One region of the Streptomyces yunnanensis genome, then DNA from elsewhere that is predicted to be linked to it. Evidence: predicted binding sites of a transcription regulator. Region 1 holds the regulator's gene; the other holds the start of a gene.
The links. The regulator HrcA, encoded in region 1, represses chaperone genes, less so after heat shock. The targets are predictions, from matches to a motif close to TTNGCACTCNGNNNNNCNGAGTGCNAA.
Positions count from the first base shown of each region.

Region 2: the regulator HrcA is predicted to act here: its motif matches at 13,646-13,672, upstream of groL (chaperonin GroEL).

Region 1 is NZ_CP095749.1:6,322,096-6,337,405, reverse strand. It holds gene MOV08_RS27610 (S-(hydroxymethyl)mycothiol dehydrogenase) at 1-203, opposite strand, end outside; gene MOV08_RS27605 (enolase C-terminal domain-like protein) at 324-1,631, opposite strand; gene MOV08_RS27600 (HAD family acid phosphatase) at 1,847-2,641, shown strand; gene MOV08_RS27595 (ribonuclease Z) at 2,683-3,588, opposite strand; gene MOV08_RS27590 (histidine triad nucleotide-binding protein) at 3,595-3,954, opposite strand; gene MOV08_RS27585 (OsmC family protein) at 4,165-4,596, shown strand; gene MOV08_RS27580 (16S rRNA (uracil(1498)-N(3))-methyltransferase) at 4,697-5,440, opposite strand; gene MOV08_RS27575 (nitronate monooxygenase) at 5,437-6,537, opposite strand; gene dnaJ (molecular chaperone DnaJ) at 6,783-7,919, opposite strand; gene hrcA (heat-inducible transcriptional repressor HrcA) at 7,920-8,936, opposite strand; gene MOV08_RS27560 (MBL fold metallo-hydrolase) at 9,256-9,990, shown strand; gene MOV08_RS27555 (DUF3097 domain-containing protein) at 10,072-10,914, shown strand; gene MOV08_RS27550 (DUF1876 domain-containing protein) at 11,010-11,285, shown strand; gene hemW (radical SAM family heme chaperone HemW) at 11,371-12,603, opposite strand; gene MOV08_RS27540 (ATP-binding SpoIIE family protein phosphatase) at 12,819-14,945, opposite strand; gene MOV08_RS27535 (AMP-dependent synthetase/ligase) at 15,221-15,310, opposite strand, start outside.
Region 2 is NZ_CP095749.1:4,217,626-4,232,935, forward strand. It holds gene MOV08_RS17990 (transporter substrate-binding domain-containing protein) at 1-315, shown strand, start outside; gene MOV08_RS17995 (HD domain-containing protein) at 333-989, shown strand; gene MOV08_RS18000 (Cmx/CmrA family chloramphenicol efflux MFS transporter) at 1,121-2,497, shown strand; gene MOV08_RS18005 (DUF4031 domain-containing protein) at 2,647-2,907, opposite strand; gene MOV08_RS18010 (hypothetical protein) at 2,909-3,271, opposite strand; gene MOV08_RS18015 (MurR/RpiR family transcriptional regulator) at 3,403-4,347, shown strand; gene murQ (N-acetylmuramic acid 6-phosphate etherase) at 4,631-5,578, shown strand; gene MOV08_RS18025 (PTS transporter subunit EIIC) at 5,709-7,379, shown strand; gene MOV08_RS18030 (DUF998 domain-containing protein) at 9,502-10,455, opposite strand; gene MOV08_RS18035 (Ig-like domain-containing protein) at 10,955-11,356, shown strand; gene MOV08_RS18040 (hypothetical protein) at 11,450-11,770, shown strand; gene groL (chaperonin GroEL) at 11,860-13,482, opposite strand; gene MOV08_RS18050 (cold-shock protein) at 13,972-14,175, opposite strand; gene MOV08_RS18055 (MoaD/ThiS family protein) at 14,642-14,920, opposite strand; gene thrC (threonine synthase) at 14,977-15,310, opposite strand, start outside.

The DNA.
Region 1 (15,310 bases):
ACACCGGAGGCCTCGTGGCCGAGCAGGAACGGGAAGTCGTCGTTGATGCCGCCTTGCTTGTAATGCAGGTCGGTGTGGCACACCCCGCACGCCTGCACCTTCACCACGGCCTCGCCCGGCCCCGGATCGGGCACCAGGATCGTCTCCAGCCGGACCGGCTCGTTCTTCCCCGGCGCCACGACGCCGCGCACTTCCTGTGCCATCGGTACCGCCCCTCTTCGAAGATCACGTACGGGACCACTGTGGCGCACGGCCACCGAGTCGTGCCACACCGTACGGAAAGGGACCGGCCACGGACAGGATCACGGCCGCGCCCGCCCGGGTCACCAGCGGGGCACCGCGGGGGTGGTCCAGCCGGGGTCGGCGCGCCGCATCGCGGCGGCGTCGTCGCGGTCCCGGTAGCGGCCGTCGTCGGCCAGCCAGCGGCGGTGCAGGGCGGCGAGCCGGGCGCGGTCGAGGGTGACGCCGAGGCCGGGGGCGTCGCCGACGTCCAGGTGGCCGGCGCGGAAGGTCGGGCGCTCGGTGAGGACGTCCTCGGTCTGCCAGGGGTAGTGGGTGTCGCAGGCGTGGTCCAGGTTGGGGACGGTGGCCGCCACGTGGGTCATGGCGGCGAGGCTGATCCCCAGGTGGGTGTTGGAGTGCATGGCCAGGCCGAGGCCGAAGGTGCGGCAGAGCGCGGCGAGTTCCCGGGTGGCGTGCAGTCCGCCCCAGTAGTGGTGGTCGGAGAGCATGATCCGTACGGCGCCCCTGGCGACCGCCTCGGGGATCTCCTCGAAGGTGGTGACGCACATGTTGGTGGCGAGTGGGACCGGTGTACGGGCCGCGACGTGGGCCATCGCCTCGGTACCGCTGACCGGGTCCTCCAGGTACTCCAGGACGTCGGCGAGTTCGTCCGCCACCTGGAGGGCGGTCCGTTCCGACCAGGCGCCGTTGGGGTCCAGTCGCAGCGGCCGGCCCGGGAACGCCTCGGCCAGAGCCCGGATCGCGGCGCACTCCTGGTCGGGCGGGAAGACCCCGCCCTTGAGCTTGAAGGACGTGAAGCCGTGGCGGTCGGCGAACCGGCGGGCCTGGGCGACGATGCCGGCCGGGTCGAGGGCGGCGCCCCAGTCGTCCGGCTCGCCCGGCCCGTCGGGGTGTCGCTCCCACCGGTAGAAGAGATAGGCGCTGTAGGCGACCCGTTCGCGCAGCGCGCCGCCGAGCAGGGCGTGCACGGGCAGGCCGGCGGCGTGCCCCCAGGCGTCCAGGCAGGCGACCTCGAAGCCGGAGCGGACCGAGCGCCGCAGTTTGCCGGCGGTGCGGACGCCGCGCAGTCCGGCGGCGTCGACGCCGTCCGGGCCGGCCGGCTGCGACGGGCCGCGCATCCGCTCGGCGAGCGCGGCCAGGCCGTTCAGGTCCGTGACCGACCGGCCGATCAGGGCGGCGGCCAGCGGGCGGGCCAGGTCGAGGTACGCGGTGTCCCCGTAGGTCTCCCCCAGGCCGGTGGCGCCGCCCGCGGTGACCAGCTCGATGATCAGGCGTGGGGTGTACGGCTGGTGCACGCCTTGGGTGTTGAGCAGCGGGGGGTCGGCGATCAGGACCGGGGTGAGTCGGACCTCGGTGACGGCCAGGTCCGCGGGGCGGGGGGCGACCATCGGCGTTCGTCTCCATATGTAGACAACATCCATGGACCGGGATGGAGGCTAGGGAGCGCGCCCGCTCTCCGTCAAGAGCCGTGCGACACCGTCCAGTTGGACCCCCGCACCACCCAACCCTTTACCAATCCTTTAATCTTCGCGCGTAGATACCTCCGCACCACCTCTGTTACACCTACCCGGGACCATCCCCCACGCTTTTCAAGGAGCCGCGCATGCCCCGTCCCGCCCTCTCCCGTCGTGTCCGCCTGGGCGGTGCGGTGGCCGCCGCGCTCGTCGCCGGCACCGCGGTGTTCGGCGCCGGCCAGGCCACCGCCGAGCACTCCGTGCCGCGCACCGACAAGGAGATCCCCAACCTCACCCTGGTGCAGGACAAGATCAAGGCGTACTACGGCGACACGGTGACGGCCGACGGCGAGCACTACGCCTCCCCCACCAGCAACTACGCCCGCCAGGTCCGCGGCATAGAGGCCAAGGCCCGCGCCTACCTGACCGGCGCGCTCGCCAAGAAGGGCACCGGCAAGGCCAAGCCGGCCATCGTCCTGGACATGGACGACACCACCCTGCTGACCTACAACTACGAGCTCAAGGTCGGCTTCAACTTCACGCCCAAGTCCCAGGACGAGTACCTGGAGCACACCGACATGGCCGCGGTCTTCGGGATGAACGACCTGGTCAACTGGGCCCACAAGAAGGGCGCCGAGGTCTTCTTCCTCACCGGCCGCAAGGAGGCGCAGCGCGACTGGAGCGTGCGCAACCTCAAGAACGTCGGCTACGGCGTCCCGCTGGACCGCGCCCACGTCTACCTGCGGGACAAGGAGCACCCGCCCGCCTACCTGCCGTGCGGGAAGACCTGCTCGACCATCGATTTCAAGTCGGGCACCCGCCGGCACATCGAGTCCCTCGGCTACCGCGTCGTCGCCAACTTCGGGGACCAGTACAGCGACCTGGAGGGCGGCGCGGCGGCGCGCACCTTCAAGCTGCCCAACCCGATGTACTACCTGCCGTAGGCGGCGGCCCCCGGCGCCCTCCAGGGGGGCGCCGGGGCCCCTCAGCGCCTCTTGGGGAGCGGCACCCGCAGCAGGTCCGTGGCGATGGTGAGTTCGCCGCCGAAGCCCGCCGCGCGCGCCTGCCGCTCGAAGTCGGCGGGGTCGGCGTAGCGCTGCGAGAAGTGCGTGAGCACCAGATGGCGCACGCCGGCGTCGGCGGCCACCCGGGCCGCCTGCCCGGCCGTCAGGTGCCCGTGTTCCTCGGCCAGTTGGACGTCCTCGTCGAGGAACGTGGACTCGATCACCAGCATGTCCACGCCTGCCGCGAGCGCATGGACGCCGTCGCACAGCCGGGTGTCCATGACGAAGGCGAAGCTCTGGCCGGGGCGGGCCTCGCTGACCTCGTCGAGGGTGACGCCGTTCAGCTCGCCGATCCGCTGGAGGCGGCCGACGTCCGGTCCGGCGATGCCGTGGGCGGCCAGTTTCTCGGGCAGCATCCGCCGGCCGTCCGGCTCGGTGAGGCGGTAGCCGTACGACTCGACCGGGTGCGAGAGCTTGCGCGCCTGGAGGACGTATCCCTTGGCGCGGTCCAGTTCACCGTCGGCGGAGACCGGCCGCTGGGCGATCCGGACCGTCTCCCGGTAGGCGGTGGCGTACCGCAGCCGCTCGAAGAACCGCTCGCCGCTGGCCGGGTAGTGGGCGGTCACCGGATGCGGCACCCGGTCGAGGTTGATCCGCTGGATCACCCCGGCCAGGCCCAGCGAGTGGTCGCCGTGGAAGTGGGTGATGCAGATCCGGTTGATGTCGTGGGCGGCGACCCCGGCCCGCAACATCTGGCGCTGGGTGCCCTCGCCGGGGTCGAAGAGCAGCCCCTGACCGTCCCACCGCAGCAGATAGCCGTTGTGGTTGCGGTGCCGGGTGGGGACCTGGCTGGCGGTCCCGAGGACGACCAGTTCGCGTACCGACATGGCTCGTTATCCGGGGGGCCACTGGAGGCCGCGGCCACCGAGGACGTGCAGGTGGGCGTGGAAGACGGTCTGGCCGGCGCCGGAGCCGGTGTTGAAGACGACCCGGTAGCCGGTCTCCTCGATCTGGTCGTCGGCCGCGACCTCACGGGACTCGGACAGTATGTCGGCGATCACCTTCGGCTCGGCGGCGGCGAGCTCCGCCGCGTTCGGGTAGTGGGCCTTGGGGATCACCAGGACGTGCGTCGGGGCCTGGGGGTTGATGTCGCGGAACGCGACGGTGGTCTCGGTCTCGCGGACGATCGTCGCCGGTACCTCTCCCGCCACGATCTTGCAGAACAGGCAGTCGGCCTGCGGTTCTCCCGCCACCGGTGGGCTCCTCCCGGGTCGCGCGGCATGCGCCGTACGCACCCTGCGTACGCCCTCCGGATGCTAGCCGATCACCCCGGCACGTCCCGGGGCGGCCCGTGACGGCCCTCCCCGGGGTCGGCCCCGGGGGCGGTCTCCCGAATCGCGGCCCGGCAGAGCCTAAGCTGATCTCTCAGACCGCATTGGCCCCACAAACGGGAGTTATGCACCATGGCAACCACGCGCACCGCCACCACCCACTGGGAAGGCAACCTCCTGCAGGGCAAGGGCACCGTCGCCCTGGAATCGTCCAAGATCGGCACCTACGACGTGAACTGGCCCGCCCGAGCGGAGCAGCCGGGCGGCGTGACCAGCCCCGAGGAACTGATCGCGGCGGCCCACTCCTCCTGCTACTCGATGGCCTTCTCGCACGGCCTGGCCGGCAAGGGCTACACCGTCGAGGCGCTGGACACCCGGGCCGACGTCACCTTCCAGCCCGGTGAGGGCATCACCGGCATCGTGCTGACCGTCAAGGCCCGGGTCCCCGGCCTGTCCGAGGCGGACTTCCAGGCCGCGGCCGAGGACGCCAAGAAGAACTGCCCGGTCAGCCAGGCACTGGCGGGCGTCAAGAACCTCACGCTGCACGCCGAACTGCTCGGCTGACGGACCAACGGCGGCGTGCCGGCCGGCCTTTGGGGCGGCCCGGCACGCCGTGACGTCCCGTCGCCCGCGCCCGGCGGGCGCACGACGGGACGTTGCGGACCTAGCTCCAGCGGCCGGTGCGGCCCAGCAGCAGGGCGGTCGCCGCGGTGCCGGCCGTGGACGTCCGCAGCACGGACGCGCCCAGGCGGTACGGCTTGGCGCCCGCCTCGGCGAAGGCCGCCAGCTCCTCCGGCGAGACCCCGCCCTCGGGGCCGACGACCAGCACGATCGAGCCCTCGGTGGGGAGTTCGGCGGTGGCGAGCGGGGTGCTGCCCTCCTCGTGCAGGACGGCGGCGAAGTCGGCGTCGGCGAGCAACTGGGCGACCTGCTTGGTCGACAGCGGATCGGCGACCCGCGGGAAGGTCAGCCGGCGGGACTGCTTGCCCGCCTCGCGTGCCGTGGCACGCCACTTGGCCAGCGACTTGGCGGCCCGCTCGCCCTTCCACTGCGTGACGCAGCGCGCCGCGGACCACGGCACGATGGCGTCCACCCCGGTCTCCGTCATGGTCTCCACGGCCAACTCCCCGCGGTCGCCCTTGGGCAGCGCCTGCACCACGGTGAGGGTGGGCACCGGCGGCTCCTCGGTGCGCAGCCCGCTGACGGCGACGGTCAGCCGGTCCTTGCCCTCGACGGCGGCGACCGTGCCCTGCGCACCGGTCCCGGCGCCGTCGGTCAGCACGACCTCCTCGCCGACCCGCAGCCGCCGCACCGACACCGCGTGCCGGCCCTCGGGGCCGTCCAGGGTCAGCGTGCCCCCGGCCCGTACACCGGCGAGCGACTCGACGAGGAAGACGGGCGCGGTCACACCGCACCGCCCGGTCCGTAGCCCGGGCCGCCCAGGCCCAACGAGACGCGGGCGGCGTCGAGTTCGGCGGCCAGCACCCCCACCAACTGCCCGGCGGGCATCTCCCGCGCCAGCCGATGCCCCTGCCCCGCCCAGAGGTTGAGCCCCTGCGCGTCGCCCGCCTTGGCGGCGGCCTTGCGGACCGGGGCGGTGAGGTAGTGCACGGCGGGGTAGACGGCCGGGGCGTACGGGCCGTGCTCCCTCAGGAAACGGTTCACCAGGCCGCGGGCCGGCCGCCCGGAGAACGCCCGGGTCAACTCGGTATGCGTGAAAAGGGGGTTGGTCAGCGCCTGCTTGTGCAGCGGGTTGGCGCCGGACTCGGGAGTGGCCAGGAACGCGGTGCCCAGCTGCGCCATCGAGGCTCCGGCGGCCAGCACCGCCGCGATCTGCGCGCCGCGCATCAGCCCGCCGGCGGCGATCACCGGGATCTGCACCGTCTCCCGGACCTGGGCGAGCAGCGCCAGCAGGCCCAGCCCGGAGCCCGTCCCGTCGGCGTGCGGATCGTCCCGGTGGGTGCCCTGGTGGCCGCCCGCCTCCACGCCCTGTACGCACACCGCGTCCGCGCCCGACCACTGTGCGGCCTGCGCCTCGGCGGCGGTGGTGACCGTGACGACGGTGTACGTGCCGACCTCGGCGAACGCGTCGAGGACCGCCCGCGAGGGGCAGCCGAAGGTGAAGGAGACCAGCGGCACCGGGTCGTCGCGCAGGATCGCGACCTTGGCCTCGTAGCCGTCGTCGGTGGGGCCGTTGACGTCGCCGAGCTCGGTCTCGTACCAGGCGGTCTCGCCGGCGAGTTGCTCGCGGTAGACCTCGACGGCGGAGGTGTCGGTGAGGGCGGGCTGCGGCATGAAGAGGTTGACGCCGAAGGGCCGGCCGGTCAGCCCCCGCAGCTGTTTGATCTCCTGGTACATCCCGTCGGCGGTTTTGTAGCCGGCGGCCAGGAAGCCGAGGCCACCGGCCTCACAGACGGCGGCGGCCAGCTCGGGTCCGGAGCCGCCGCCCGCCATCGGGGCCTGCACGATGGGGTGACGGCAGAAATCGGTGAGCGCGGTGGGCATGCCCACATCGTGTCACGCCCGGCGCCCCACCCAGAACCGGGGCGGCGGTCACGGGAAACGCCCGGACCGCCGCCCCGGTCGAGGTGGCTCCTGCTTCGTGCCGCGCTCGCCCGGGGAACGATCCCGGGCGGGCGGCCGGACGACTACCGCCCGTTGAACGCATCCTTCAACCGCGAGAACAGCCCCTGCTGCCCCGGCTGGCTGTGCCTGCCCGGGGGACGCCCCCCGGACCCCCGGCCGAACAGCTACCGCCCGTTGAACGCATCCTTCAACCGCGAGAACAGCCCCTGCTGCCCCGGCTGAAACTGGCCCTGGGGGCGCTCCTCGCCGCGCAGCTTGGCCAGTCGGCGCAGGAGTTCCTCCTGCTCCGGGTCGAGCTTGGTCGGGGTCTGCACCTCGACGTGGACGATCAGATCGCCCCGGCCGTTGCCGCGCAGGTGCGTCACGCCGCGGCCGTGCAGCGGGATCGACTGGCCGGACTGGGTGCCGGGCCGCACGTCGACGTCCTCCATCCCGTCCAGCGTCTCCAGCGGGCATTTGGTGCCCAGCGACGCCGCGGTCATCGGGATGGTGACCGTGCAGTGCAGATCGTCGCCGCGCCGCTGGAACACCGCGTGGGGCAGCTCGTGGATCTCGACGTAGAGGTCGCCGGCGGGGCCGCCGCCGGGGCCCACCTCGCCCTCGCCGGCCAGCTGGATCCGGGTGCCGTTGTCGACACCGGCCGGGATCTTGACCGTGAGGGTGCGGCGGGAGCGGACCCGTCCGTCGCCCGCGCACTCGGGGCACGGCGTCGGCACGACCGTGCCGAAGCCCTGGCACTGGGGGCAGGGCCGGGAGGTCATGACCTGGCCCAGGAAGGACCGGGTGACCTGCGAGACCTCACCGCGACCGCGGCACATGTCGCAGGTCTGCGCCGAGGTGCCCGGCGCCGCGCCCTCGCCGCTGCACGTGGTGCAGACGACGGCGGTGTCGACCTGGATGTCCTTGGTGGTGCCGAACGCGGCCTCGCTGAGCTCGACATCGAGGCGGATCATGGCGTCCTGGCCGCGGCGGGTCCGCGAGCGCGGGCCGCGCTGCGAGGCCGTGCCGAAGAACGCGTCCATGATGTCGGAGAAGTTGCCGAAGCCCGCGCCGAAGCCGCCCGCGCCGCCGGCACCGCCGGACTGCGAGAGGGGGTCGCCGCCGAGGTCGTAGACCTGCTTCTTCTGCGGATCCGAGAGGACCTCGTAGGCGGCGTTGATCTCCTTGAACCGCTCTTGGGTCTTGGGGTCCGGGTTCACGTCCGGGTGCAGCTCGCGCGCCAGCCGCCGGAACGCCTTCTTGATCTGGTCCTGCGAGGCGTCCCGACCGACACCGAGGACCGAGTAATAATCCGTGGCCACTTACGACTCCGCGAGGATCTGTCCGACGTAACGTGCCACTGCGCGTACCGCTCCCATCGTTCCGGGGTAGTCCATGCGGGTCGGTCCGACCACGCCCAATTTCGCGACGGCCTCGTCGCCAGAACCGTATCCGACGGTGACGACCGAGGTGGACGTCAGGCCCTCGTGAGCATTCTCATGCCCGATGCGCACGGTCATGCCCGAGTCCTTGGCCTCCCCGAGCAGCTTGAGCATCACCACATGCTCCTCAAGGGCTTCCAGCACCGGCCGGATGGTCAGGGGAAAATCATGCCCGAAGCGCGTCAGATTGGCGGTGCCGCCGATCATGAGCCGCTCTTCGGTCTCCTCCACCAGAGTCTCCAGCAGTACCGACAGTACTGTCGAGACGGTCGCCCGGTCGTCCTGTTCGAAGGATTCCGGGAGATCCTGCACCAGCTGCGGGACGTCCGTGAAACGGCGGCCGACGATCCGGCTGTTGAGCCGGGCGCGCAGATCCGCCAGGGACGTCTCGCCGAACGGCGTCTGGCAGTCGATGAGCCGCTGCTCGACGCGGCCGGTGTCGGTGATCAGCACCAGCATCAGCCGGGCCGGGGCCAGCGCCAGGAGTTCGACGTGCCGGACCGTCGACCGCGTCAGGGACGGGTACTGCACCACCGCCACCTGCCGGGTCAGCTGCGCCAGCAGGCGCACCGTGCGGCCCACCACGTCGTCCAGGTCGACGGCGCCGTCGAGGAAGTTCTGGATCGCCCGTCGCTCGGGGACGGACAGCGGCTTGACGCCGGCGAGCTTGTCGACGAAGAGGCGGTAGCCCTTGTCCGTCGGGATCCGGCCGGCGCTGGTGTGCGGCTGGGCGATGTAGCCCTCGTCCTCCAGGGCCGCCATGTCGTTGCGGACGGTGGCCGGGGAGACGCCCAGCCTGTGGCGCTCGGTGAGCGCCTTGGAACCCACCGGCTCCTCCGTCCCGACATAGTCCTGGACGATGGCGCGCAGCACTTCGAGCCTGCGTTCACTGAGCATTCCGCCACCTCCAGTCGGCCGTCCCGCCGTGTCGTCTCTTCTCCTGGCACTCGCACGGGCCGAGTGCCAGACCCGGAGCCAGTGTACGGCCGGGTAGCACGGATGCGGCAAGGGCGGGCGTACCGAGGGCTTACCCACCACCGCGGAATCCGACCCCCGGGTCGCCCCTGAGAGCCCCCTGATCGCACCCCGAGGTCCCCCTGATCCCGCCCCGCCACGGCCCCGGGCAAAAGCCCCGGGCGGTAGCCGTACTGCCCGCAGTGCGTGCCGGACGTCGGACGGCAGGCGGGAGTTCGACGACAGGGGCTAGCGTCTCGGTATGCGCACCACTTGGGAAGAGGCGGGCTGGGAGCGGCTCGGCGAGGGTGTCGTCCGGCGCCGGATGCCCGGCTGGGACGAGACGATCGGCGTGATCGCCGGCTCGGACGGCGTGCTGATCGTCGACACCGGCCCGACGCTCGGTGCCGGGGCCGAACTGCGCCGGACGGTCCGCGCGGTGCTGGGCCGCGATGTGACGCATGTCGCGCTCACCCACGCGCACTTCGACCACGTCCTGGGCACCGCGGCCTTCGCGGGGGTGGAGGTGTTCGGCGCGACCGGACTGGCCGAGCTGCTGCGGCACGGCAAGGAGGAGCTGCGGGACTCCGCGGTCCGGCACGGCGTGGACCCGGACACCGCGGCGGAGGCCGCGGACCTGCTGGTCGCCCCGCACCACCACGTGCACGGGGAGCTGACCGTCCGCCTCGGGGACCGGGAAGTGCTGCTGGCCAACGTCGGCCCCGGTCACACCGCCCACGACCTGGCCGTCCTGGTGCCGGGCCGGGCCGGTGAACGGGAGATCGTGTTCTGCGGCGACCTCGTCGAGGAGTCCGGCGAGCCCCAGGCGGGCCGGGACGCGCTGCCCCGGCTCTGGCCCGCCGCGCTGGACCGGCTGCTGGCGCTGGGCGGCGAGGACGCGGTGTACGTGCCCGGCCACGGCGCGGTGGTCGACGCCCGCTTCGTACGCGCCCAGCGGGACGCCCTGGCCGCCCGCTTCGGCGCCGACTCGCCCTGATCCGCCACCCCGTCGACTGTCGCCCCGGCGCCCCGTGCACCGGGGACCACCGCCCCGCCGATCCCCAGGAAGCAGACCCGCATGCACAGCAGGCACTACAGCCCCGACCTCACTCCCCCCTGGAAGAAGCCGAAGCCGGTGCCCGAGGTGCCGGCCGATCCCGGGCTGGTCGTGGAGGAGGTGGTGACGGGCTACTGCGGCGCGGTCCTGCGGTGCGAGAAGACCGCCGAGGGCCCGACGGTCACATTGGAGGACCGCTTCGGCAAGCAGCGGGTGTTCCCGATGGTGCCGCGCGGTTTCCTCCTGGAGGGCAGGACCGTCACCCTCGTCCGGCCGCAGAGCCGTCCGGCGCCGAGCGGCCCGGCGCGCACCGCGTCCGGCTCGATCGCGGTCCCCGGGGCGCGCGCCCGGGTCGCCCGCGCCGGTCGCATCTACGTGGAGGGGCGGCACGACGCGGAGTTGGTGGAGCGCGTCTGGGGCGACGACCTGCGGATCGAGGGCGTCGTCGTGGAGTACCTGGAGGGCGTCGACGACCTCCCGGCGATCGTCGACGCGTTCGCCCCCGGTCCGGACGCGCGCCTGGGCGTCCTGGTGGACCACCTCGTCCCCGGCTCGAAGGAGTCCCGGATCGCGGCGGCGGTGACCGGTGAGCACGCGCTGGTCGTCGGCCACCCGTACATCGACGTCTGGGAGGCGGTGAAGCCGTCCTCGGTGGGCATCCCGGCGTGGCCGCGGGTCCCCCGGGGCCAGGACTGGAAGACCGGGGTGTGCCGGGCGCTGGGCTGGCCGGAGAACACCGGTGCGGCCTGGCAGCGGATCCTGTCGCGGGTGCGGTCCTACAAGGACCTGGAGCCGGCGCTGCTGGGCCGGGTCGAGGAGCTGATCGACTTCGTGACGGCGCCGGAGGGGGCGGACGGCCGCTGAAGGCCCGTCCCGCACGGCGTGCGCCCCTGGTGCACGCCGTGCGCCGGACCGGCGGTGAGCGCACTCTGGTAGCAGCGATTCCGGAGGTGACCGCCATGTTGAAGACCGCTGTCGGATGGCATGTCGAGCTGGAATTCGAGGAGGACACCCACCGCACCCGGGCCGCCGCGCTGGTACGGCTGCCCGACGGGACCGAAGTGCGGTCCCATGGTTATGCCAGCCGCCACCCGGCCGACGGGAACCAGCCCCGGGTCGGCGAGGAGGTCGCGGGGGCAAGAGCCCTCAACGATCTTGCGATGCAGTTGCTGACCAAGGCGCACGACGAGATCGACTCGGCATCGGGGCGGATGTCGCGGCCGCTGACCCACTGAAGTCCCCCGGCCGGTCGGGCCGTTGGACCGCTGGGCCGCTAACGCCGCGCCGGCCCGCCGGGAGGCGCCGGCCCGTCACGAGGCGTCAGTCCACCAGATCGCGGACCACCGCGTCCGCGAGGAGGCGACCGCGGAGCGTCAGCACGGCCCGCCCCGCCTCGTACGGGCCGGGCGCCAGGAGGCCGTCGGCCACCGCGCGGGCGGCGGCGCGGGCCCCCGTGGGGGCGAGGAGGGAGAGCGGGCAGCCGGCGGCGAGGCGGAGTTCCAGGAGGATCCGCTCGACGCGGCGGTCCTCGTCGGCGAGCAGTTCGCGGCCGGCCCCCGGGGAGCGGCCCTCGGCGAGGGCCTGGGCGTAGGCGGCGGGGTGCTTGACGTTCCACCAGCGGACGCCGCCGACGTGGCTGTGCGCGCCGGGGCCGGCGCCCCACCAGTCGGCGCCGGTCCAGTACAGCTCGTTGTGGCGGCAGCGGGCGGCCTCGGTGGTGGCCCAGTTGGAGACCTCGTACCAGGAGTAGCCGGCGGCGGTGAGGCGCTCCTCGGCGATCAGATAGCGGTCGGCGTGCACGTCGTCGTCGGTCATCGGGATCTCGCCGCGGCGGATCCGGCGGGCCAGCTGGGTGCCCTCCTCGACGATCAGCGCGTAGGCGGAGATGTGGTCCGGGCCGGCGCCGGTGGCGGCGTCGAGGGTGGCCCGCCAGTCGTCGTCGGACTCGCCGGGGGTGCCGTAGATCAGATCGAGGTTGACGTGCGCGAAGCCGGCCGCCCGGGCCTCGGCGACGCAGGCTTCGGGGCGGCCCGGGGTGTGCGTGCGGTCCAGGATCTTCAGGACGTGCTGCCGGGCGCTCTGCATGCCGAAGGAGACGCGGTTGAAGCCGGCAGCGCGCAGCTCGGCGAGATAGCGCGGATCGACGGACTCCGGGTTGGCCTCGGTGGTGATCTCGGCGTCGGGCGCCAGCCCGAACTCGTCGCGCAGCGCGGCCAGCATCCGGCCGAGGTCGGCGGCCGGCAGCAGGGTCGGGGTGCCGCCGCCGACGAAGACCGTCTCCACCGGGCGGGGGTCGTCGCCGAGCACCTTGCGGGCCAGCCGGACCTCCTCGACGAGGGTGTCGGCGTAGTTCTCGCGGGAGGCCAGGACGCCGCCGGGGCCACGCAGCTCGCCGGCGGTGTAGGTGTTGAAGTCGCAGTAGCCGCAGCGGGTGGCGCAGTACGGCACGTGCAGATAGAAGCCGAGGGGGCGCTCGGCGGCGCCGGTCAGCGCATGGCGGGGCAGCGCCCCGTCCTCGGGCATCGGCTCACCATCTGGCAGTGCGGAAGGCATGGGGTCCATTGTCCGTCATGCCGAGTGGTTCCGGAGCGGGGCTCCCGGAGAGCGGGCGGCGGCCCCTGGGCAGCCGGGGCGGTGGGCCCGGGGCGGCTGTGGCGGCGGGCCCGGGGCGGCCCCCGGGGCGGCCGGCTGGAATACCGCCCCCGCCCGCCCGGTTGTGGCCCCGCAGGGGGGCCGCGCACCCCCTACGGGATCCGTTCGCACCTCCCCTACGGGCGCCCGCCCGCCGCCTGGAGGACCATCAGCGCCAGGTCGTCGTCGGGCGGCGTGGGGCCGAAGGCGTGCACCGTGCGGCGGATGTGCTCGGCGATGGCCTCGGCGCTCCGCCCGGCCGCCGCGGCGAGCGCCGAGGCCAGCCCGTCCTCGTCGTCGAAGAGCCGCCGGCCGCAGCGACGCTCGGTCACCCCGTCGGTGACGCACAGCAGCGTCTCCCCGGGGCAGAGGTCGAAGGACTCGCTGACGTACGACGCGTCCTCGACGACGCCGAGCAGCATCTGCGGGGCCGCCGCGACCCGGACCGCGCCGTCGGCTCCCAGGACCAGCGGCAACGGATGGCCGGCGCTGGCGAGGGTGCAGCGGGCGCCGCCGTCGCCACCGCGGTACGGGACGATCTCGCCGTAGAGCAGGGACAGGAAGCGGGCCTGTTCGCCCTCCTCGCGGATCTCCACCGGGGCCTCCGCGCCCGCGCCGGCCGCCGCCACCGCCGCCGCGACCGCGGCGACGGAGTCCGCGGCCTCCCGGGCCATGGTCTTGTTGAGCCGGTCCAGGACCTCGGCGACACCGAAGCCGTCGCGGGCCAGCAGCCGCAGCACCGGCCGGGCCAGCCCGGTGACCGCGGCGGCCTCGGGCCCGGAGCCGCAGACGTCGCCGAGCGCGAAGCACCAGCGGCCGTCGCCGGCGTCGAAGAGGTCCCAGAAGTCGCCGCCGGCCCAGGCGCCCTCGCGCGGCTCGTAGACCACCGCCGACGCGACCCCGGGCACCCGCGCCCGTCCCTGGGGCAGCAGCCGGCGCTGGAGGACCCGGCTGATGCGTTCCTGGCGGCTGTAGGCGCGGGCGGTGGCCACCGCCCGGGCGGCCCGGCGGCACAGGTCCTCGGTCAGCGCGACCACCTCGCCGGGGAAGCGGCGCAGCCCGGCCCGGCCGAGCAGCAGGGTGCCGTGCCGCCGGCCGCCGGCGACCAGGGGGCAGGCCAGGGCCGCGCCGCCGGTCTCACGGCCGGCCGGCTCGTACGGCCAAGGCCAGGGCACCGGGACCGGCCGGCTGTCGGTACTGCCGTCGTCGCCCAGGCCCGGCGGCGCCTTCTCCAGGGAGGCCCGCAGCGAGTCGATCCGGCCCTCGGACAGGTGCCAGACCCGGGCCAGCCGCGGCACCTCACCGTCCTCGCTGAGGCCGCGCCCGGGGGCGCCGCCGTCGCCGTCGTGCAGCCATACCGCGCACCAGTCGGCGAGCCGCGGAACGATCAGCTGGCAGGCCAGCGAGGCGACCTGGTCGGCGTCCAACTGCCCGGAGAGCAGGTCGGACGCCTCCGCGAGGAAGGACAGCGCGCCGTTGTCGACGCCGCCGCGGTCCCGTTCGGGGCGGTCCTCGGGCGGCGCGGGGCGGCGCGGCACCGGGGCGAGGAGCTCGGAGGCCCGTAGTTCGCGCCGGAACGTCCGGTCGTCGAGGACTCCGTAGGCGCCGAGGGCGTCGGCGGCATCGGGGGCGCCGGCGGCATCGGCGGTGCCGAAGGCGTCGTAGGTGCCGTAGCTGTCGTAGGGGTCACAGGTGTCGTAGGCGTCGTAGGTGCCGTCGGCGGTGTCCGGTTCGGGCCAGGCGGCGTCCGGGCCGCCGACCGGCAACCGGAACCACACCGTCTTCATCGCCCGCCGGTAGGTGACGCCCCAGGCTTCGGCCACCGCGCTGATCAGCCGGAGCCCGTGGCCGCCGCCCTCGTAGGCCCCGGTGTCCTCGCGGGCCCGGACCGGCTGGGTGGGGTGCCGGTCGGAGACCTCGACGACCAGGCCGGGGCGGGGTGGCTCCTCGGGAACGGCGTCCGGGGGGTCGTCGAGGTGCGGCACCGGCTCCTCGGCGGGGTCGAGCCGGCAGAGCACGTCGACGGTGGTGCCCGCGTGCACCACCGCGTTGGTCACCAACTCGCTGACCAGCAGCACCGCTTCGTCGGCCAGCCGGTCGGTGAGCCGGTCGGCGCCCGGCAGCCGGCGCGCGGTCCAGTCGGCGAAGGCGGCCCGGACGAACCGCCGCGCGGCCGCCGCGGCCCGTGGGTCGCCGGGCAGCGTGGCCCGCAGGGAGCGGGCGGCGGCCCCGGTAACGTCGTCCCGTCCGACCGAAGTTGTCATCCTCATTGAGCAACTCCCGAGCAGTTCCCCAGCGACGCCGGATGCGCCACCGCCAGAGTGACAGAACGAGCCCGCACATAAGCGGTGAGTCACGGAAGTGCGTGGTCAGAGGGGTCAATTCGGCTGACGCGGCGCGGCAGTTGGCCGGCGCGCCACGGCACCCCGCAGGGCCCGCCCAGAGCGCGCCGGACCGCCGGCCGCCGGACGGGCACGAGGGTGCGGCGCGGGGCGCCCCGGGCACTCCCGGGGCCCGCACCGCACCGCGCCCGCCGCCGCTACGCCTCCCGCGCGCCGGCGTACATCTCGTCGAGCAGGTCCTTGAACGCCCGCTCCACCACCGGCCGCTTGACCTTGAGGCTGGGGGT
Region 2 (15,310 bases), 2.1 Mb from region 1:
GACGCGGTCTCCACCGACACGTTGATCCTCTACGGATTCGCACAGAGCAAGCAGTACCCCAACCTCAAGGTCGTCCCCGGCATCGACATCGATTCCACCAACCGCTACGGAATCGCCATGCCAAAAGGCCACCGGGAAGACTGCTACAAACTCCGAGACGCCCTCCGCGACTACCTCAACAGCAGCGACTGGAAAAGGGACTTCACCACCGAACTCCCCGCCGTACCCGAAGCCGACGCCCACTGGGAAGCGCACTACAAACCCAACGCGGACGACCTCGACAAATACTCCTGCCGCGACAAGTCGGCCCCCTGAACCGGCACAATGACGCCATGACCGAGTCCCGCCCCGACCTGGCCGCCCGCTGGGCCGCCACCGTGGCCCAGGCCCGCGGCACCCAGGAGGGCCCCGACCCCGCCCCGTACGCCGCCGACCTCCTCCGCCGCTGGGCCGAGCCGCAGCGCCATTACCACACCACCGACCACCTCACCGCCATCCTCGACCGGATCGACGAACTCGCCGCGCACGCCGAGGACCTGCCCGCCGTCCAACTGGCGGCCTGGTTCCACGACGCCGTGTACCGGCCCGACCGCTCCGAGAACGAGGAACGCAGCGCCGCCCTCGCCGAACGCGCCCTCCCCGAACTGGGCATCGCCGCACCGCGCACCGCCGAGGTCGCCCGCCTCGTCCGGCTCACCGTCACCCACGACCCGGCCCCCGACGACCGCAACGGCGCCGTCCTGTGCGACGCCGACCTGGCCGTCCTGGCCGGCGCCCCCGACGCCTACGCCGACTACGCCGCCGCGGTCCGCGCCGAGTACGCCTTCGTCCCCGACCCGGACTTCCGGGCCGGCCGCGCCGCCGTCCTCCGCCAACTCCTCGCGCTCCCCCGGCTGTTCATGACCGCACAGGCACACGACCACTGGGAGACCGCGGCCCGCCACAACCTCGCCACGGAACTCACCCTCCTGGAGGGCGGCGGCGCCTGAACCGGCCCGACCGGGAGCAGCACACACCGCCACCGCCGGCGAACCGACCCACCGGCGCACCGTCCGCCACGTGGCGAACGACACCCCTCGACGCGGGAATGACGGCACCCATTCCCGCGTTCACACCTGTCATGCCAGCACCATCCGCCCCCCGCCCCCACGCCCGCCTCCCCATCGCCGTCTACGTCCTCGGCCTGTCCGTATTCGCCCTGGGCACCAGCGAGTTCATGCTCTCCGGCATCCTCCAGCCACTCGCCCGCGATCTTCAGGTCTCCATCCCGCAAGCCGGACTGCTGGTCTCCGCCTTCGCCATCGGCATGGTCGTCGGCGCCCCCGTACTGGCCGCCGCGACGCTCCGCCTCCCCCGCCGCACCACCCTCATCGCCCTGCTCGCGATCTTCGGCCTCGGCCAGGCCGCTGGCGCCCTGGCCCCCTCCTACGCCGTCCTCTTCGCGTCCCGGGTGATCAGCGCCCTGGCCTGCGCCGGCTTCTGGGCGGTGGGCGCCGCCGTGGCCGTCTCGCTCGTCCCGGTCACCGCCCGGGCCCGCGCCATGGCCGTCATGGTCGGCGGCCTGAGCATCGCCAACATCGCCGGCGTCCCCGCCGGCGCACTTCTCGGCCAGCACGCCGGCTGGCGCTCCGCCTTCTGGGCCGTCGCCGGGCTCTCCGTGATCGGCCTCATCGGCGTCATCGCCCTCGTACCGCGCACCGAGGTCCCCACCGGCGAGGACCGCCCCCGGCTCCGCCGCGAGCTGTCCATCTACAAGGACAAGCAGGTCTGGCTGGCACTGATCGCCACCGCCATGAACGGCGCCGCGGTCTTCGCCCTCTTCTCGTACCTCTCGCCGCTCCTGACCGACACCGCCGGCCTCGCCGAGAGCTGGGTCCCGACGGTGCTCGCCCTCTTCGGCGTCGGCGCGCTGATCGGCACCTTCATCGGCGGCCGGATCGCCGACGCCCACCTCTTCGGCACGCTCTTCGGCGGCATCTCGGCCTCCACGATCGTCCTCGCCGTCCTGGCCCTGACCGCACACAGCCCGATCGCCGCCGTGGCCCTCTCCCTGATGCTCGGCGTCACGGCCTTCACCACGGCCCCGGCCCTCAACGCCCGGATGTTCAACGTGGCGAACGCGGCCCCGACCCTCGCCGGCGCCACCACCACCGCCGCCTTCAACATCGGCAACACCCTCGGCCCCTGGCTGGGCGGCCTGGCCATCAGCGCCCACTGGGGCTACCCCTCGGTCGCCTGGACCGGCTCGGCCCTCGCCGCCGTCGCCGTCCTCACCACGGCGCTCGCCTACCGCCTCCACCACACGTCGACCCGCTCCCGCGTGGTCGCGACGTCCGCGCCCACGACCACGACCACCACCGACGCCTGCACCGGCTCCGGCAGCCACTCCAGCGCCAGTGCCACCGCCGATACCGGCAGCCGCTCCAGTGCCACCGCCGGCGACACCTTGCCCCCGGCGTCCGCCGGTCGCTCCTCGGAGGCCGCGGAGCACCACTGACGGCCGCGTGGGCCCGCAGAACGCCGCCGACGGGGGTGGGGCGGGGGCGGGGCGGGAGGCTTGAGCAGCTCGCGGTCGTCCCGCCCCCAGGGGCCCCGGGGGGGCTCCCCCGCCCCCCGCCCCCCGCCCCCCGCCCCCCGCCCCACCCCTCACCTCCCCTTCGGCCGCCGCAGCCCCGCCTCGGTGAGGCGGCGCACCAGCTCCTTCGAGCCGACCTCCACCGCCCCCGCCCGCACGGCGTCGCCGTACCGCTCGGCCGGGAGGTCGTAGTGGTCCCGTTCGAAAGCCCGGGGCGGCGCGCCGAGCACCGCCGCGAAGCGGTGCAGTTCGTCGAAGGACCGGTCACTCACCAGGTGTGACCACATACGACCGTGCCCTGGCCAGATAGGCGGGTCGATGTAGATCGTCACCTCAGCCCTCCGTCGGCGCGCGCAGCCGCCCGACGGGGGCGACGGCGACCGCCGTCTTCGGGCACACCCAGTGCGGATCCGGGCCCAACTCCGGCTCCACATCGAGCGCATGTGGATCGCCGGAGTCCGTGCACACCGGACACAGCGGCCAGCGGCCGTACCGCTCCAACAGTGCGTCCTGGACGTCCTGCGCTATCAGTCCCGCGACGAACGAAGCGCCTTCAGGCCACTGCTCCACCCACCATCGGCGATGCGCGACCGCATTCTCGACGAGCGAGACGATCTCGGCGTCCGCTACGTCATCCGCTATCAGGTCGGCGAGCACCAGCGCCCGCGCGGCGTGCAATGCCTGTTCAAGCTCCATGACCTCATTCTCGCGCGGAGCCGCGGACCGGCCGAAGTTGTCCACAGGCGGCCGGGGTGGCCCCGCCCGGCCTGTCCACAGGCTTCACGGAGGGTGTTGACGCACCACCGCGCTGAAAATATCTTTCAGTCATGAATAGCGGAGTGAAGGAAACTTTCATCGGCGCCAGGCCGGCCTCGGCTCCGACATCGCCCCCCGCCCCACCGGCACCCGCGGCCCTGGCCGCCAAGGTCCGCACGCTCGCGCCGACGATGACCCGCTCCATGCAGCGGGTCGCGGAGACGGTTGCCGGCGACCCGGCCGGCTGCGCCGCCCTCACCGTCACCGGCCTGGCCGAGCGCACCGGCACCAGCGAGGCCACCGTCGTCCGCACTTCCCGCCTGCTCGGCTATCCGGGCTATCGCGATCTGCGCCTCGCCCTCGCCGCGCTCGCCGCGCAGCAGGCGACGGGCAGCGCACCCGCCGTCACCGCGGACATAGCGGTCGACGACTCCCTGATCGACGTCGTCACCAAGCTCGCGCAGGAAGAACAGCAGTGCCTCGCCGACACCGCCGCCGCGCTGGACGTCACCCAGTTGGAAGCGGCCGTCGCCGCCCTCGCCTCCGCCCGCCGGATCGACGTCTACGGCATAGGCGCCTCCAACCTCGTCGCCCAGGACCTGGTCCAGAAGCTGCTGCGCATCGGCCTGATCGCCCATGCCCACTCCGACCCGCACCTCGCCGTGACCAACGCCGTGCAGATGCGGGCCCGTGACGTGGCCATCGCCATCACGCACTCCGGCCGCACGACGGACGTCATAGAGCCGCTGCGGGTCGCCTTCGACCACGGCGCGACGACGATCGCCATCACCGGCCGCCCGGACAGCGAGATCGCCGCCTACGCCGACCACATCCTGACGACCTCCACGGCCCGCGAGAGCGAGCTGCGCCCCGCGGCGATGTCCTCCCGCACCAGCCAACTCCTCGTCGTCGACTGCCTCTTCATAGGCGTCGCCCAGCGCACCTACGAGACCGCCGCCCCCGCCCTCTCCGCCTCCTACGAGGCCCTGGCCCACCGCCACAACCCCCGCCACTGACCACACCGGGGCCCCGCGCGCCACCGCCCCGCCCGCCGCAGACAGCCGTGCCGCCCAGCCGTGGCGGCCGCGCCTCCCAGGCCATGCGGGTCCCCTGCTCGCCCAAAGCCCGGAGGAGGGCGAGCACAGCTTCACCCCGCCAGCAACTTCACCCCACCGGCGAGCAGCCGGCAACCACCCGGCGGCGCACCCACCGAGCAGCCGCACCGAAGCCACCACCTCTCCGCCAACACCCTCCGCCAACACCCCGACCCAGTCACCACCCTCCGCCAAGGAGCCACCCATGCCACCCACCGACCCCAACTACACGACCCTCCGTACCCAGTTGGCGACGCTCACCACGGAGGCGTTCCGCCCGGACCTCGCCGACATCGACCGCCGCCCCACCCTCGACATCGCCCGCCTGATGAACGACGAGGACGCCACCGTCCCCGCCGCCGTCGCCGAGCGCCTCCCCGAGATCGCCGCCGCGATCGACGCCGCCGCCGCCCGGATGGCCCGCGGCGGCCGACTGATCTATGCCGGTGCCGGTACGGCCGGCCGCCTCGGCGTCCTGGACGCCAGCGAATGCCCGCCCACCTTCAACACCGACCCCTCCGAGGTGCTCGGCCTGATCGCGGGCGGCCCGTCCGCGATGGTCACCGCAGTCGAAGGCGCCGAGGACAGCAAGGAGTTGGCCGCCGGCGACCTCACCGCGCTCGCCGTCGCCGATCGCGACATCGTTGTCGGCATCTCCGCTTCCGGCCGCACTCCCTACGCCGTCGGCGCGGTCGAGCACGCCCGCGCCATCGGCGCCCTGACCATCGGCCTTTCCTGCAACGCCGATTCGGCCCTCGCCTCGGCCGCCGAGCACGGCATCGAGGTCGTCGTCGGCCCCGAGCTGATCACCGGTTCCACCCGCCTCAAGGCCGGCACCGCCCAGAAGCTCGTCCTCAACATGATCTCGACGATCACCATGATCCGCCTGGGCAAGACCTACGGGAATCTGATGGTCGACGTCCGCGCCTCCAACGACAAGCTGCGGGCCCGCTCGCGCCGCATCGTCGCGCTCGCCACCGGCGCCACCGACCTGGAGATCGAGGCCGCCCTCGTCGAGACCGACGGCGAGGTGAAGAACGCCATCCTCGTCCTGCTGGCCGGCGTCGACGGCCACGAGGCCGCCCGCCTCCTCAACGCCTCCAAGGGCCACCTCCGCGCCGCCCTCCAGTCCGCCACCACCCCCACCCCCTGACCCACCATCAGCCTCATCCCACCCCGCCACCCCACCGCCCCACCGCCCCACCACCCAATCCACCGCATCCCACCCCACTCCACCCCAAAGGTCACGCCCACCCCGTTGTCCACACAGCAAGGCGCCACACATGACCGCAGACAAGCACCGCGCCACCGCCGCCACCCTCCTCCCCCTCGTCGGCGGCGCCGACAACGTCACCTCCGTCGCCCACTGCATGACCCGCCTCCGCCTGGGCATCCGGGACCGCTCCCTCGTCCAGGACGCCGCCCTCATGGCGCTCCCCTCCGTCCTGGGCCTGGTCGAGGACGACACCTACCAAATCGTGCTGGGACCCGGCACCGTCGCCCGGGTCACCCCCGAGTTCGAACGCCTACTGACCAGCCCCGACGCCCCCGCCACCTCCCTCGCGGACACCCAACACCCCGGTGACGCTCCGCAGGAACAAATCACGCTCCGTAATCGTTGCCGTAATAAGGAAGAAGGCAGCGCCCGCCAGGCAGGCCCCCAAAATCCCGCCCCCCAAAGCACCACGCCCCCGACCGAGATCACCACCGCCGCCGCCGACCTCGCCGCCCAAGGCGCCACCCTCAAGGCCCGCCAGAAGGCCCGCAACGCCACCCCCGTCAAACTCTTCCTCCGCCGCGTCGCCAACATCTTCGTCCCGCTCATCCCCGCCCTGATCGGCTGCGGCGTCATCGCCGGCCTCAACGGCCTGCTCACCAACGCCGGTTGGCTCCCCGCCCTGGTGCCGGCCCTGACCGCCATCGCCTCCGGCTTCATGTCCCTGATCGCGGTCTTCGTCGGCTACAACACCGCGAAGGAATTCGGCGGCACCCCGGTCCTCGGCGGCGCGGTCGCCGCGGTGATCGTCTTCCCCGGCATCGCCAACGTCACCGCCTTCGGCCAGAAGCTCGCACCCGGGCAGGGCGGCGTCCTCGGCGCCCTCGCCGCCGCGCTCCTCGCCGCCCAGTTGGAGAAGCAGTTCCGACGACGCGTCCCCGAGGCCCTGGACGTCCTCCTCACCCCCACCCTCACCGTCCTCCTCACCGGCCTGGTCACCGCCTTCGGCCTGATGTACGCCGCGGGTGAGGTCTCCCTCGCCATCGGCACCGCCTCCAACTGGCTGCTCGGCCACGGCGGCGCGCTCGCCGGGTTCCTCCTCGGCGGCCTCTTCCTCCCCCTCGTGATGCTGGGCCTCCACCAGGCCCTCATCCCGATCCACACCACCCTGATCCAGCAGCAGGGCTATACGACCCTCCTCCCGATCCTCGCCATGGCCGGCGCGGGCCAGGTGGGCGCCGCCCTCGCCCTGTACGTGCGCCTCCGCCGCAACCACTCGATCCGCACGACGATCCGCTCCGCCCTCCCCGCGGGCTTCCTGGGCGTCGGCGAGCCCCTGATCTACGGCGTCTCGCTGCCGCTCGGCCGCCCCTTCATCACCGCCTGCGTCGGCGGCGCGTTCGGCGGCGGCTTCGTCGGCCTGTTCAACCAACTCGGTGACGCCGTCGGCTCCACCGCCATCGGCCCGTCCGGCTTCGCCCTCTTCCCCCTGGTCAAGGGCAACCACGCGCTCGGCACGACGATCACCGTCTACGCCCTCGGCCTCCTGGTCGGCTACGCGGTCGGCTTCGCCGGCACCTACTTCTTCGGCCTCAGCAGACAGCAGCGCGCGGACCTCAACGCGCCCCACGACGCGCCCCGCACGCGGGGAGAGGGCGAAGCCGACGCCCCGGCTCCCGACACGTCCCGAGTGGGAAACCCGGAGGCCCTGGGCCCCGCCTTCGAAGGCGTCGGATAGCCACCCACGAGCCCTCCCCTCTCCCCCCTCTCCCCTCGCCCCTCGCAGCACCCCTCACCGAGCGCCCACCGTCGGACGCCCGCCGCGGCGTGCCCGTCACGCCTCACACCGCCTGGCCGCCCTCCCAGTTCAGGTCCGGGGGCGGGTCCGGGTACAGGTACACGTCACGTACAGGGTCGGGTTCAGGTGAACGTACGAATGCAGGCACGGGTCCAGGTCCGGTAATCGGGTCGCGGGCGTGGCGAACGGTCGCGGACATAGCGAACGCCAGTGGCTATCCGACGCCTTCGGGGGAGGCGGATGGCAGGGCCGACGGCAGTAGCCCCAGGGGGCAGTTGCGCTGCACCCGGCACCCGGCACCCGGCGCTCACGCTTCGGGCGGCGGCGGGGGCGCGTTCATCGACGCCGTCAAAGCATCAAGGCGTTGAGGCGTCAAGGCGTTGAGGCGGGCAGACCCGCCCCCGTCGCCCCCCGTCGGCCACAGGTCCGCCGCGGCCCGGCCGCCAGTCGGCCTCGGCCCAGCCGCAGCCCGGCCGCAGGTGTCCCGGTGCGACGGGGCATCGCCCGGGGCTCAAGCCTCGTCGTTCGAGCCCTCTTTCCAAGGAACGGGTGGACGGGCCAGTACCCACCCACCCTCCCTCCCCCGCCTCAACTGCCTCGCACACCAGGCGAGATGACGTTCCGTAGCGGGCTTGCCACGCGGCGTCCCGCCCGTCTAGCGTGCGCAGCAACAAATCAACCCCGGCAGGTGCGCCAACACCACGCCGGGGTCTCGCCACAAGATCACAGGCCGATCTCATGACTTACGAAAACTCTAGCTTTCCTGCGCCCGCGTCCGCAGCCCCCCACCCCCGTGCCAAACCAGGTTTCGGCAAACGTGGCGCACCGGACCAACGTCCGCCCCGACCCACGGACTTCGACCACCTCCCCCGCCGCGAGGCGTCGATCGCCGCGTACCTCGACCGGCTCCCCGAAGGGGCCGACGTCTCCGTGAAGACGCTGGCCAAGGTGTTACCGGACTACGGGCAGTGCGCCCTGCGGACCGCCCTTCGCCGCCTCTCCGAGGCCGGCCACCTGCGGCGGATCACCGAGACGTACATCGGCACCGCCGGCAGCCCCCAGTGGGTGACCCGGACGTACTTCTCCCGTACAGCGCGGGACGACGCCTGGTGGGCGGACCTGCACGCCGGGAGCGCGCCCGGGAACGCGCCGGGGAACGCGCCGGGGAACGCGCCCGGAGACGTACCCGCGGACGTAGCGATCGTGCAGGTCGGTAACTCCCCCGAGGCGCACGCCGGGAGCGCGCCGCATATGCCGCATATGCCGCAGGAGAACGGCCGGCCGGAGCACCCAGCCGCCGCCCCCGCGCCCTCCCCCTCCCCCGCGTCCTCCCTCTCCCCCTCCAGCCCCCGCAGCGCCGCCTACGGCCTCCTCGCGGGCCTCGGGCGGGTCGAGCCGCGCCTGACGCTCTCCGCGGCCGACTGCGCAGCCCTGGAGCCGTTCGCGGCGGACTGGCTGGCCAGGGGCGCCTCGCCGGAACAAGTCCTGGCCGCGTTGACAGCCGGGCTACCGGCCCACGTCCACCACCCGGCCCGGTTCGCACTGTCCCGGCTGACGGCCAAGCTGCCGCCCGTCATCCAAGCCCCGACCCCGGCCCCTGGCGTGCCGGCTGCCAGGCCGGCCGGACCGCGCATCATGGAGTGCACGGTCTGTCGCGTGCCAGGGCGCCCCGAAGCGCTCCCCGGCGGCATCTGCCGCGACTGCCGGGGAGAAGCCCCACCCGACCAGTACGCCGACCAGCAGTCCGACCAGTACGCCCACCGCTCCAGCGACCACCCCAGCGGCCACCCCACCGATCGGCGCACCGATCAACGCACCGACCGCCATGCCGACCGCCATGCCGACCGGCGCGCCGAAGCCCCACGCACAGGGGATCGGCCCACTGGAGATCGACCCACCGGCGACCGGCCAACGGGCGGCCGGCCCGCGGGAGATCAGTTCACCGCAGATCAGGTCACCGGAGTTCAGTTCACCGACGGCCGCCCCATCGGGGATCGCCCCACCGAGGACCGTCTCACCGGGAGTCGCCCCGCACCGGGCCACCACCCCGCTTCGCATCGGCTCACTCCGGGGCGTCCGGATGCGTCGGACCTGCCCCCTGTGCCCCCGGTCCCGGATCCCCCGGCCCCGCGTTCCCCGGCTCCACAGTCCCCGGCCCCGCAGCTCCCGGCCCCGCAGCTCCCGGCTCCGGGGCGTCTGGCTCCCGAGCAGGTCCGTTCGCGCGCCCGGCGGGTTCGGTCCGCCATGCGCGCCTGAGGCCCTCCACGTAGCGCGCCCAGGGGCCGTCCCAGTGGCCGGCCCAGCGGCGTCGACGGCGGGCCGAGCGGCCCAACTCCCAGGCCAGGAGGGCGAACCACGCGCCGACCAGGGTCAGGTGGACGCGTTGCGGGACGCCGTGCCAGCCGGGGTGGCCGACGAGCGGGCCGACGGTGAGGATCGCGGCGGGCATGGCCACGGCCAGGACGCGTGGGCCCCAGCGGCGGACCGCCGGCATGGGGGGACGTTGGACGGCGGCGGCCCTGCTGAGGAAGGCCATCGAGGCGAAGAGGAAGAAGTGGGCGAAGGCGCTGGTGGCGGTGTGCCAGGGGTGGACGGCGATGCAGTCCTGTTCCACCGAGGGGGCGCAGGCCATGGGCAGCAGGACGTCGGCCAGTGAGGAGAGGGCGAGGCCGACCAGGGAGAGCCAGCCCGCGCGGGCCCAGCGGCCGTGGCCCGAGGGTGTGCTGCGGGCGAGCAGGGCGCCGGTGATGACGAGGAGGGCGCAGGCCCCTTCCAGGCCGCCGAAGAGGAGGCGCAGTGGCTGGTCGGCGGCGTAGAGCTCGCTGACGTAGGAGTGGCGGGGGTCGAGGCCGGTGGGGAGGACGAATTCCAGCGGCCACCAGTTGTAGAGCAGGGCGGCGGCGGCGAAGAGGAGGGCCGCCGTCGCCTCCCGTCCGGCGTAGCGGGTGGTGGGGGTGACCACGGGCTCGTAGACGGTGCGGGCACCGGTCGTCGTGGGGTTGGGGACGTTCGGCACGGGCGGGTCCTGTTCCGGGTGGGGGCGGGGTCCTGGGGCCTGTCGTCGGGCTCCCGTCGTTCGCCGGGAGGGCGGGCCGGGCGGTGGGTGGCGTGCGGGAGTGTGATGACGGGCCCTAGGCGAGGTTCTCCCCGGTGGGGCCCGCTACGTTGGCGCGCCGTTCGGAGGCGCGCCGAGCCGCCACTCGACAGGCGGAACATGTCCCCTGATCGACTGATCCAGCCATTCACGGCATCGGGTGTGAGGCGTCGTCGGCGAGGCGGGCGATCGTCGGCCGTCCGGTTGCCGACCGTTCGTGATCGAACGAACGGGTGTTCGTGTGAGCAATGCTTCGTTCCCGATCGGCCGACGATCGCGCTTCCGTATAGCGGCGATCGTGACTGTCCACATACAGACTGGTGCGAAGAGCGACCATGCCGCTGTCATTGCCTCGCCGGGAACGGACGCGACGGCGAAGGGCCCGCGCACCGGCATCGGCTCCACGGGAGGGACAGCGGCAATGATCCAGACAGACACGGGACACCGGCCGGCTGCGCGCGGGGCAGGGCGGGCGGGGGAAGGACGACCGCCGCGTCGGCGCGGCCGTGGCCCGCGCGGCGGTCGTCGGCTCGATGATGACGACGCCGCCCAGGCCCGCCCGGTCACCCCGGTCACCCCGGTCACCCCGGTCATCGCCGACGTCCTCTCCGACGACACCAACGGCGGCTCCGGCACGGCGCGCGGCCTGACCGTCAGCGGGGTGGCCGCGCCCGCCGACGGCACCGCCGCCGTGCAGGGCGGCACGGTCGCTCACACCCCCAACTCCGGTTCGTCCGGCTGCGATTCCTTCGCCCACGCGGTCACCAGCAGCCGCGGCCAGAGCTCCACCGCCGCGGTCCTTGTCCTCACCTTCGCGAAGTAGCCGACCCCCTCAAGGGAGGAGCGCTCATGGACATCACCGAAGAGCAGGCCGCCGAGGCCCTGCAGGTCGCCGCCGCGGTCCTCCTGGCCACCGGTGCCCGGGCCGGCCGCCGAAGCGGCCCCCGCCCTCGACGAGACCTGGCGACTGCCCGGCGGCAGCGCCTGGGTCTACTACGGCGAGGGCCATCAGGGCCTGGTCCGCCCGGTGTTGAGGGCCGACGGCTTCAACACCGGCCCCAGCGACCTGGACCTCTCCTGGGAGCACCTCAACCGCCGCGGATACCCGCTCCTGGACGAACTCCGCCGCCGGGGCCGGGACGTCGTCCTCGTCGGCTACGACGAACGCAGCGCCTCCATCCTGGACACCGCCCGGACCGAGGAGCTCCCCACCTGGCTCCCGGACCGCCTGCCGTAACGCCCGGCGCACAACGCCGCCGGGGCGGTACCCCTGGGAGAGGGGTACCGCCCCGGCGAACGAGCGGACGTTGATCAACCAGAGGTCGATCAGAAGTCCATGTCACCGCCCGGCATGCCGCCCGGAGCGGCCGCGGCGGCCTTCTCCGGCTTGTCGGCGATGACGGCCTCGGTGGTGAGGAACAGCGCCGCGATGGAGGCGGCGTTCTGCAGCGCGGAGCGCGTCACCTTGGCGGGGTCGATGATGCCCTCGGCGATCATGTCGACGTACTCGCCGGTCGCGGCGTTCAGGCCGTGACCCGGGGTCAGGTTGCGCACCTTCTCCACGATGACGCCACCCTCAAGGCCGGCGTTCACGGAGATCTGCTTGAGCGGGGCCTCCAGGGCCAGCTTCACGGCGGCGGCACCGGTGGCCTCGTCGCCGTCCAGCTCCAGCTTCTCGAAGACCGAGGAAGCCTGCAGCAGGGCCACGCCACCGCCGGCGACGATGCCCTCCTCGACGGCCGCCTTCGCGTTGCGAACGGCGTCCTCGATGCGGTGCTTGCGCTCCTTGAGCTCGACCTCGGTCGCGGCACCGGCCTTGATGACGGCCACGCCGCCGGCCAGCTTCGCGAGGCGCTCCTGGAGCTTCTCGCGGTCGTAGTCCGAGTCGCTGTTCTCGATCTCGGCGCGGATCTGGTTGACCCGGCCCTGGACCTGCTCGCTGTCACCGGCACCGTCGACGATGGTGGTCTCGTCCTTGGTGATGACGACCTTGCGGGCGCGGCCGAGCAGGTCGAGACCGGCGCTCTCCAGCTTGAGGCCGACCTCCTCGGAGATGACGGTGCCACCGGTGAGGATGGCGATGTCGCCGAGCATGGCCTTGCGGCGGTCGCCAAAGCCGGGCGCCTTGACCGCGACGGACTTGAAGGTGCCGCGGATCTTGTTGACGACCAGGGTCGACAGGGCCTCGCCCTCGACGTCCTCGGCGATGATCAGCAGCGGCTTGCCGGACTGCATGACCTTCTCAAGGAGGGGCAGCAGGTCCTTCACGTTGCTGACCTTGGAGTTGACGATGAGGATGTAGGGGTCCTCGAGCGCCGCCTCCATGCGCTCCATGTCGGTCGCGAAGTACGCCGAGATGTAGCCCTTGTCGAAGCGCATACCCTCGGTGAGCTCCAGCTCCAGACCGAAGGTCTGGGACTCCTCGACGGTGATGACGCCTTCCTTGCCGACCTTGTCCATGGCCTCGGCGATGAGCTCGCCGATCTGCGGGTCGGCGGCGGAGATGGACGCGGTGGAGGCGATCTGCTCCTTGGTCTCGATCTCCTTGGCCTGGTCGAGCAGCGCACCGGAGACGGCCTCGACGGCCTTCTCGATGCCGCGCTTCAGGGCCATCGGGTTGGCACCGGCGGCGACGTTGCGCAGGCCCTCGCGGACCAGCGCCTGGGCCAGGACGGTCGCGGTCGTCGTGCCGTCACCGGCGACGTCGTCCGTCTTCTTCGCGACCTCCTTGACCAGCTCGGCGCCGATCTTCTCGTACGGGTCCTCCAGCTCGATCTCCTTGGCGATGGAAACACCATCGTTGGTGATCGTGGGGGCGCCCCACTTCTTCTCAAGGACGACGTTGCGGCCCTTGGGGCCGAGGGTGACCTTGACGGCGTCGGCGAGCTGGTTCATACCGCGCTCAAGGCCGCGCCGCGCCTCCTCGTCGAACGCGATGATCTTGGCCATGTGAAGTGGTCCCTCCGGGCTGATGGGGGTACCCCCTCGCTCGAACGGAGTTGAGCTCGGGGGAGGAAAGCTCGGACCGCGCTGGCGCCCGCGACGGACGGCCTGCATGCCGTGTGGTTCCTTGCCCCACCTGGCGTGCGGGCCTCACCGACCCGGTCCGTATTCAGCACTCTCACGGGGAGAGTGCTAACGCAATGATTAGCACTCGCACCCATCGAGTGCAAGCGGCTCCGGAGATGTCTCCCATGGTGGTGACACTCGGGCCGGGGGTGGGTAGAGGTGCTTGACGGGCGGTGTGCCGCTCGCCCGCGAGAGGGTCGGGCCCCGTCCGCGAGACGGGCGCCGCCCCCTGCTCACCGCCCCTTGCCTCCGCCCGCGCGCGCCCGCGCGCCCGCGAGGCGCGCGCGACCCCTCGGGAACGACAGAAGGCCCGCAACCCCGTACTCGGGGATGCGGGCCTTCCGCGAAACGATGCAGTCGGCCGCCGCCTCAGGCGGTGACCCGGACCATGTCCGCCTGTGGCCCCTTCTGGCCCTGCGAGATCTCGAACTCGACCCGCTGACCCTCCTCCAGGGTGCGGTACCCGTCCATCTGGATCGCGCTGTAGTGGACGAAAACATCCGCACCACCGTCGACCGCGATGAAGCCGTACCCCTTCTCCGCGTTGAACCACTTGACGGTGCCCTGAGCCATGCCTAACTCCCCTATTACTGGCCCTTGCACAGGACCGCACTCCGCGGACCCGGGTCAGACCTCACCCCCCGGAATGGCCCGTGGGGTGTGCGCCGGAACGCGTCGACCGCCGCTGAATGTATCTGGACCAATGCCCAGCGCAACAGGTCAATCGGACGAGAATTCTTGCGCCAGGGAAACGGCTGTATGCGCTCAAATCCCGTTATCTCAGGCCAAGTCGGGCCGGGAATAAGTGGCATAGACGACAAATCGCGCACACAACTTGCGCACAAGTCACCGCGATCTCATATGCGTTCGGCATGCACACGGAGATAACCGGAGGGGGATCGCCCCAATGGTATCGCCTTTCACAACACGGAATTGCCCCGTCCGTTTAGCTCGGACGGGGCAATTTCCGGTCACTACCGGCAAAGAGTTGGCGCGAATACGATCCATATCGCGCCGCACCGGACAGTCGTCGGGCGTATCAGCAGCCTCCGGCGACCGCCGGGATGATAGAGACGCCCGCGCCTTCCGGGGTCGGCGTCTGGAGTCCCTGCTCGAAGCGGACGTCGTCGTCGTTGATGTAGACATTCACGAAGCGGCGCAGCTTGCCCGCGTCGTCGAGCACCCGGGCCGCGATGCCCCGGTGGTTCTTCTCCAGGTCGGCGATCACCTCGGAGAGGGTCGCGCCCTCGGCGGTGACCTCGGCCTCGCCGCCGGTGTACGTGCGCAGGATGGTGGGGATGCGGACCTTGACGCTCATGGTGCTGCCTTCCAGGAGGTACGGGGGGTGCGGAACGGGACGGGCGGAGGGACGGCTCAGCCGGCCAGGCCGGCCGCGCGGAACGCGTCCAGGTCCGGCCGGATGGTGGCGGTGGGCCCGGAGGCGACGGCGTCGAGGGTCTTCAGGCCGTCGCCGGTGTTCAGCACGACGGTGGTCAGCGACGGGTCCAGCACGCCGTTCTCGATGAGCTTCCTGGTCACGCCGACGGTCACGCCGCCCGCGGTCTCCGCGAAGATCCCCTCCGTACGGGCCAGCAGCTTGATCGCGTCCACGATCTGCGGGTCGGTGACGTCCTCGACGGCGCCGCCGGTGCGGCGCGCGATGTCGAGCACGTACGGGCCGTCCGCCGGGTTGCCGATCGCCAGCGAC